2 regions of the Comamonas sp. 17RB genome follow, and region 2 is predicted to be linked to the other one. Evidence: predicted binding sites of a transcription regulator. Region 2 holds the regulator's gene; the other holds the start of a gene.
What was found. Region 2 encodes FNR, which switches genes on or off when oxygen is low (the NO sensors DNR and NnrR bind a similar motif). Its sites were predicted from a motif close to TTGATNNNNATCAA; they were not measured.
Positions count from the first base shown of each region.

Region 1: QM470_RS08475 (PHA/PHB synthase family protein) is a predicted target of FNR. The motif match lies at 1,779-1,792, and genes of this name have one in related genera.

Region 1 covers NZ_JASHHY010000004.1:39,798-43,993, reverse strand. The annotation lists gene maiA (maleylacetoacetate isomerase) at 1-190, shown strand, start outside; gene QM470_RS08485 (purine nucleoside phosphorylase YfiH/LACC1 family protein) at 268-1,167, shown strand; gene QM470_RS08480 (hypothetical protein) at 1,362-1,721, opposite strand; gene QM470_RS08475 (PHA/PHB synthase family protein) at 1,933-3,627, shown strand; gene QM470_RS08470 (acetyl-CoA C-acetyltransferase) at 3,765-4,196, shown strand, end outside.
Region 2 covers NZ_JASHHY010000005.1:60,460-64,655, reverse strand. The annotation lists gene hemN (oxygen-independent coproporphyrinogen III oxidase) at 1-911, opposite strand, end outside; gene fnr (fumarate/nitrate reduction transcriptional regulator Fnr) at 1,119-1,841, shown strand; gene QM470_RS10410 (hypothetical protein) at 2,010-2,270, opposite strand; gene QM470_RS10405 (DUF349 domain-containing protein) at 2,443-4,196, opposite strand, start outside.

The sequences.
Region 1 (4,196 bases), on a different contig from region 2:
GTCCACGCTGTGCTGGGGCGACAGCCTGACTTTGGCCGACTGCTGTCTGGTGCCGCAGATCTTCAATGCCCAGCGCTTTGGCGTGCCCCTGGACGGCCTGCCTGCCACCCTGGCCGCTTATGACGCCGCGCTGGCGCAGTCCGCCGTGCAAGCGGCGCAGCCCTCGGCCTGCCCGGATGCACAGGCCTGAACGGCGGTGTTGCACCGAGTATGGAGCTTGAATGTGGTGTGTGAACGAGAAGAACGACGATGCGTGAGAGTGCGATGATGCCTGTGTCCCACCCCTGGCTGGCGCCTGAATGGCCGCAGATCGCGGGTGTACAAACCCTGTTCACCACCCGTGCAGGCGGGGTGAGCCAAGCCCCGTTTGACAGCCTGAACCTGGGCGACCATGTGCGCGACGACTCTGCCGCTGTGGCCGCCAACCGCCACATCCTGACCGAAGCCATCCAGCGCAGCAGCCCTGGAGCGCGCCCGGTGTTCTTGCAGCAGGTGCATGGCTGCGATGTGGAGGCATTGCATGCTCACACCGCCGACGGAGTCGCAGCAGACGCCTGCGTGAGCGATCAGCCGGATGCGGTGTGCACCATCATGGTGGCCGATTGCCTGCCGGTGCTGCTGGCCCACCGCCATGTGCCGGTGGTGGCCGCAGCTCATGCAGGGTGGCGCGGACTGGTGGGGCAGGACGGTGTGGGCGTACTGGAGACGGTGTTTGCCCGTTTTGCAAGGCAGGTACAGGCACGCCAGGCGCATCCGGCGTCTGCAGCCCTGCCACATGCTGCTGAAGCGATGTCGGTTCAGACGGTGGCTGCCATCGCAGCCGATACCCAGGTCTGGCTGGGGCCGTGCATCGGCCCCACGGCGTTCGAGGTGGGCAGCGAAGTCCGCCAGGCGTTCGTCACCGCATCCGCGCAAGCGGCCAGTTGCTTCACACCCGGCGCGGTGTCGGGAAAATGGTGGGCCAACCTGCCAGGACTGGCCCGCCAGCGGCTGCAGGCGCTGGGTCTGACGGGCATCTACGGAAATGACGGCAGCACGCCCTGGTGCACGGTCACCGACAGCACCCGCTTTTTTTCCCACCGCCGTGATGCTGCGGTGCTAGGTAGCACGGGACGGATGGCAGCATGCATCTGGCTGGACGGGCAAACGTCTGCAGCGCGAAGCTGACGGCCGTCATGCCCAGTCGGCCGGGCTACCCCGGACACCGTGGCGGTGCTTTGGGGCGTGATCGCCGCGATTGATTGGCTGCCCTGCGCCGGTGGGTACGCACAGTTTTCAATTGCTTGCAACTTGGCTGGGTGGCCTGGACAGACTGTGGCGTGCGCGCTGCAAGTAGCATGCCGTTGGTCGGCGTCCGTCTTTCAGGGGTGCTGTTCTGTCGGGGCGGTAGCGTTCGCTGGCCGCGCTTCGGCAGGGAAGACGGGTGTGGAGTCAATGCCCGCCGTGGCCGGCGTCTCGATCGTTCCGGTCGGCGTGGACTTGGTGTTGGTTGCAGGTGGCTCCTGGGCAGCATCCCAGGCTTGCTGCTCGGCTTCGCGCCGGGCTTTCAAGCGGCGTTTTCGCTCGGGCGTGGCCATGATGTAGCCCACGATGGCCATGGGGAGCAGGCCATACAGCACAAACGTCACGATGCCACCCAGCACCGAACCCACGGGGTTGCTGGCTTCGGCAATGGCCATCATCAAGGTGACGTAAAACCAGGCAATCAGGATCAGATACATGGCGCCAAGCATAGGGCAGAGGGCGGTATGCACACCCGAAAATGCCGTGAATCTGGCTTGATGTCTGTCAACGTCCCTCCAAGCAAGGCACAGTGCGGCGCTGGGTTGCGTTGTCAGCGCCTGCCGCCTCGGCAACAATGGATGCAAGCCCGTTGGCGACACATGGCATGCGGGCTGACAGCGACAGCAACACCAAGGGGACAAGGCAGGCATGAATTCTGAACCTATCTGGGGCCAAAGCGCCCAGGCTTTCCAGCAGTTCTTTGGCGAGCATTGGGCCAAGACCCTGCAGTCATTCCAGCAGATCGATCCCAAGGCGCCCGGCGCCGTACCGTCGGTGCAGTTCGAGCCGGGCAAGCTGCAGGCGCTGCAGCAGGAATACGTGCGGGAAGCCACGGCCTTGTGGGCCGCCGGTATGAAGGCACCCGTGCCCAAGGACAAGCGCTTCAGCGCCGCACCCTGGGAGCACAACCCGCTGGCGGCGTTCTCGGCTGCCAGCTATGCGCTCAACGCCAAGGTGCTGACCGGCATGGCCGATTCGGTGCAGGCGGACGAAAAGACCCGCCAGCGCATCCGCTTTGCCGTGGAGCAGTGGGTGGCGGCCATGGCGCCCAGCAACTTTCTGGCGCTGAACCCCGATGCCCAGCAAAAAGCCATCGAAACGCGTGGAGAGAGCATCGCCAAGGGCGTGCAGAATCTGCTGCACGACATCCAGCAGGGCCATGTGTCCATGACGGACGAAAGCGTGTTCGAGGTGGGCAAGAACGTGGCCACCACCGAAGGCGCGGTGGTGTATGAGAACGAGTACTTTCAGCTGATCGAGTACAAGCCGCTGACGGCCAAGGTGCACGAGCGCCCCTTCCTGATGGTGCCTCCCTGCATCAACAAGTACTACATCCTGGATTTGCAGCCCGACAATTCATTGATCCGCTATGCCGTCAGCGAGGGGCACCGCACCTTCGTGGTGAGCTGGCGCAACCCCGATGCGGCCATGGGCGACCGCACCTGGGACAACTACATCGAAGAAGCCATCCTGCGCGCCATTGCCGTGGTGCAGGAGATCGCCGATGCACCCAAGATCAACGCGCTGGGTTTCTGTGTGGGAGGCACCATGCTGGCCACCGGCCTGGCAGTGCTGGCCGCGCGCGGAGAGCACCCGGTGGCCAGCGCCACCTTCCTGACCACGCTGATCGACTTCCAGGACACCGGCATCCTGGATCTGTTTATCGACGAGAACTTCGTCAAATACCGCGAGATGCAGATGGGGCAGGGCGGGCTGATGGCCGGTCAGGACCTGGCGTCCACCTTCAGTTTCCTGCGTCCCAATGACCTGGTCTGGAATTACGTGGTGGGCAACTACCTGAAGGGTGAAACCCCTCCCGCGTTCGATCTGCTGTACTGGAACAGCGACTGCACCAATCTGCCGGGTCCGTGGTACGCCTGGTATCTGCGCAACTTCTATCTGGAGAACAACATGGTGCAGCCCAACAGGCTGACCGTGTGCGGCGAGCAGATCGACCTGCGCAAGCTCAAGCTGCCGGTGTATGTCTACGGGTCACGCGAAGACCATATTGTGCCCATCACCGCGTCCTATGCGTCCACCCAGGTCCTGCCCGGCCCCAAGCGCTTTGTGATGGGAGCCTCCGGTCACATTGCGGGGGTGATCAACCCGCCTGCCAAGAAAAAGCGCAGCCACTGGATCCGGGAGGACGGTGCACTGCCGCCCACCCAGGCCCAGTGGCTGGAAGGGGCGCAAGAGCAGCCCGGCAGTTGGTGGGAAGACTGGGCCGGCTGGCTCAAAGGCCACGCTGGCAAGCAAATTGCTGCGCCCAAGCGCTACGGTCAAGGCACCAAATACAAGGAACGCATGCCAGCACCCGGCAGCTACGTGCTGCAAAAAGCCTGAGGTTTCGCTGCCGCAGCCCTGGAGGACAGGGCAGAATGCTGCGGTGCAATATCTGAAGCAGCCGCTGCACGGCCCCTGGGCTGTCATTGGCTGCGGAGCTCAACCACCCCGATACGGAAAAACACAAGAGGAAGACCATGGAAGACATCGTTATCGTTTCTGCTGTCCGCACCCCCGTTGCCAAGTTTGGTGGCGCCCTGGCCAAGGTGCCTGCCACCGAGTTGGGCGCCATCGTCATCAAGGAGGCTCTGGCCCGCGCCCAGGTGGGCGCTGACCAGGTGGGCGAAGTGATCATGGGTCAGGTGCTGACCGCAGGCGTGGGCCAGAATCCCGCTCGCCAGGCCATGATGAAGGCCGGTGTTGCCAAGGAAACCCCGGCGCTGACCATCAACGCTGTGTGTGGCTCCGGTCTCAAGGCCGTGATGCTGGCCGCCCAGGCCGTGGCCACGGGTGACAGCGAGATCGTGGTGGCCGGTGGCCAGGAAAGCATGAGCCTGTCACCCCACGTGCTCAATGGTTCGCGCGACGGCCAGCGCATGGGTGACTGGAAGATGAGCGACACCATGATC
Region 2 (4,196 bases):
TTGGCAATGGCCAGCGCATCTTCCGGCAGTGCGAAGTGGTCCATGCCCACATAGACATAGCCAGCCTGCATGAAGGCATCGATGGAGCCCGAGAGCATGGACAGCTTGTCCGAAGCCTCCGGCAGGTCTTCCTGCGCAATGCGGCGCTGGGGCTTGAAGCGTTCCGGCAGATGCGCATAGGCATACAGCGCGATCCGGTCCGGCCGCAGCTGGCACACCTGCTCCAGGGTACGCTGGAACGATGCAGCGGTCTGCTTGGGCAGGCCATAGATCAGGTCCACATTGACCGAGTGAAAGCCCAGCTCGCGCGCCGCCTGCACCAGATCGAAGACCTGCTCGGCCGGCTGCTCGCGGTGCACCGCCTTTTGCACATCGGGGTCGAAATCCTGCACCCCGAAGCTCAGGCGGTTGAAGCCCAGCTGCGCCAGATGGGCCAGGCGTTCGCGGGTGACGGTGCGGGGATCGACCTCGATGGAATATTCGCCCACCGCTTCAAAACTGAAGTTGGCGCGCAGCATATCCATCAGCTGGGTCAGCTCGGCATCGGACAGGAAGGTGGGAGAGCCGCCGCCCAGGTGCAGCTGGCTGACCGCCTGTCCCTTGCCACAATGCGCCACCTGCAGAGCCACCTCTTTTTCCAGGTACTGCAGATAGGTCTGCGCGCGTTCATGGTGCTTGGTGATGATCTTGTTGCACGCGCAGTAGTAGCACAGGGCCTCACAGAAAGGCACATGCACATACAGTGACATGGGAAGCGCCTTGGCCGCAGAATGGTGCTTGCGCTGTTCCAGCGCCAACACATAATCATCCTGACCAAATGCTTCAATAAAGCGATCAGCGGTGGGATAAGAGGTATAACGGGGCCCAGGCACGTCGTACCGACGCAAAAGCTCCGGCGTTACTGCTGTCATTGAATATTCCTTAGGTGCTGTACGGCACTGTGCCGCAGCCCGGGGAAATTAGCCTTGATGCATATCAAGACATTCAAATACCATACCTGAGACAATTGACTCACATCATTCGCACAACTGAGCACCCCCTCTCTCGCCTCCCAGCCCGATAACCTTTCAGCGTTACGTCCAATGGCCCGTTCAGCGGGAGCCCAAGGCGTCAGTGCCATGACACCACCCCCTATCAAAGTCACCTGCTCCAACTGCAATCTGCGTGAACTGTGCATGCCCACAGGCTTGAATGAGCAGCAGTTGCACCGTATTGACGATATTGTGGCCACACGCCGCAAAATCAAACGGGGCAGCACCTTGTTCCGCAATGGCGAGGCATTTACTGCGCTCTATGCCATCCGCACCGGTTTCTTCAAAACCTGCGTGGCCACGGAAGACGGCCGTGACCAGGTGACGGGCTTCCAGATGGCGGGCGAGATCATCGGCTTGGACGGCATCGTGCACGACCACCACACCTGTGATGCCGTAGCCCTGGAAGACGCCGAAGTCTGCGTCATGCCGTTCGACCGCCTGGAAGAGCTGTCGCGCGAAGTGACGGCCCTGCAGTCGCATGTGCACAAGGTGATGAGCCGCGAGATCGTGCGCGAACACGGCGTGATGCTGCTGCTGGGCAGCATGCGTGCCGAAGAGCGCCTGGCCGCCTTTGTGCTGAACCTGGTGCAGCGCCTGCACACCCGGGGCTTCTCGTCTTCCGAGCTGGTGCTGCGCATGACGCGTGAAGAGATCGGCAGCTACCTGGGCCTGAAGCTGGAAACGGTCAGCCGCACCTTCTCGAAGTTTGTCGAGGAAGGCCTGGTCGAAGTGAAGCAGCGCCATGTGCGCATCCTGGACACCGAAGGCCTCAAGCGCATCGTCAACAGCCAGCACGCCTGCGAGTGAGAGCAGCCGCCACCGCGGCGCGGCTCCAGCACCCCCGCCTCCTTCCGGAGGCTTTTTTCATGGTGCCCGGCCTTGCCGCACCACGGCATTCCTGCACGTCGGCAGTGCGCGGGCCTGCCCGCACAGCCCTGCGGGGGGCCGCTCCCTCCCCCACTTCACAGAGGCCGCTCACAGCGACGGAACGCGGCGCTCCTGGGCATTGAGCTCCTGCGGGGACAGGGCCAGCAGGCTGGTCATGGCCGATGCCATCATGATGATGGCCCAGAACAGGAAGAAGGCCACCGTGCACACGCCCAGGCGCGACACCTCGCCGTAGGCCGACAGCCACTGCATTTCCAGCGGGTCGACCACGGCAAACACCAGCATCTCCATCACCCCGGCGGCCAGAAAGGCAGGCCAGGCAATCCACATCCAGCGACGCAACAGCATGGGTCTCTCCTTGTTGTGGCAGGCAGATGCCCCATTGTGCGAGCCTCTGCCTGCCGCGTCACCGCCTGCAGCGTCCCCACAAACCCTGAAAAAGGCATAAAAAAAGCCAGCCGGTAGGCTGGCTTGCTGTGGCTGCAGCGCAGGTACCGCAGGCCCTGCGCTGGCGCCCGGCTTACTTGCTGCCGCGCAGCAAGGCCTTGAGTGCGCTTTGCAGGCGCTGGGCCGCGCTGTCGCTGCGCTCCGCAGCCAGCACCGCCGCCACATCCTGCTCCCAGGTGGTGCGGGGATCGGTGGCCTTGCGGTTGGTCAGCAGCTGCAGCTGCAGTGCACGGCGTGCGGACAGCTGGTCGGCCGGGGTGGGCACGTCGGCAGCCATTTCCAGGCGCAGCAGCGACTCGGCGGCTTCGCCCTTGGCGGCTGCGCCCACGGCGGCATGCCAGCTGTTGCGGGAAGCATTGCTCAGCTTGCCCAGTTCCTGCGCGGGCGGCACCAGGGCCGCATCGCGCTTGGACCAGGCGTCCATCAGCTGGGTCAGGGCTTCGCCATGGGCCTGGGCCGTCAGCTTGCGCAGCGCAGACTGGGCGTGTTCCTGGGCTTCACGCTGGGCGCGGAAAGCCGCATCGCCCAGGCGCGGGCCACGGGCCGGGCGCTCGAAACGGTCACCGCGGTCACCGCGATCCTGGCGGGGGCCGGGCTTGCGGCCACCAGCCGCCGCAGCCGGGGCTTCCTTGCGCATGCCGGGGCGGTCGTCGCCACGCACGGCCTTCACCGGGCGGTCGGTCGCCACGGGCGCAGCCGGTGCCGCCGCGGCAGCTGGCTGGGCGGCTTCGGCCGCAGGGGCGGCACGCAGGGCTTCTTCCAGCGCGGTCAGCGCGGCGCGGATCTTCTGCGCATCGCCTTCGGCGTTGGCGGCTTCCAGCTGCTGCGAGGCTTCCAGCACCGCACGGTCATGGGCGCTGAGCGATTCCAGATTGACGGCACGGCTGCCGCGCTCACCACGCTCGGCCGGCTTGCGGCTGAAGGCCTCGTCCAGCGGCTTGCGGAACGCATCCCACAGCTTCTGTTCCTGGCGGCGGTCCACCGGCACTTCCTGGGCTTCGGCCTGCCAGCGTTGCTGCAGCGCCTTGATGGCGGCGATCTGCAGCGCCGGGGCTGCGCCCAGTGCCTGGGCTTCCTCGATCATGGCCTGGCGGCGCTGCAGGCTGTCCTTCTGGGCCTGCTGCAGCGGAGCTTCGGCTTCGTTGATGGCCTGGCGCCATTGCTGTTGCAGCTCGGCATACAGCTTCTCGCCCACATGGCCGCCTTCGCGCCAGCGTTCGGAAAACTGGCGCAGGCTGCGGGCCATGCCCTTCCAGTCCTTGGAGTCCTTGACGGACTGTCCCCAGGCACGGAGTTCCTCGATCAGCGTGGTGCGCGACGCCTTGTGCTGGGCCGATTCGGTGCGCAGCTTGTCCAGCCAGCCTTCGACCAGCTTGTAGGCGGTGTTGCAGGCCTCATCGAACTGCTTCCACAGACCGTGGTTGGGCACCGCGCCCTGGTCCAGCAGCTTCCATTGTTCGCGCAGCTGGCGCAGCGTTTCCTGGACCTTGCGGCCACCCAGGGTCTGGCCTTCGGGGCGATCCACCAGGCCCTTGGCCTTGGCGATCAGGGCTTCCCGTTCGGCATCCACGGCCTGGGGCTTCCAGCCACGGGCGTCGCCGGCCTGCACCAGCAGCGCATCCATCTGCTGGATCACTTCGGCATCCAGTGCGCGGCCATGCTGGCGCAGTGCAGCGCGCAGACCGGCGATGGCGGCGGTCTTGTCTTCTTCGGTGCCCACCAGGTGCTGCAGCACCTGGGCAGCCTGCAGCACGACGGCAGCAGCCTTGACCGGGGCATCGCCCTTGGCCGGCTTGGCGGCCGGTGCATCGGCGGCCAGCTCGGCCG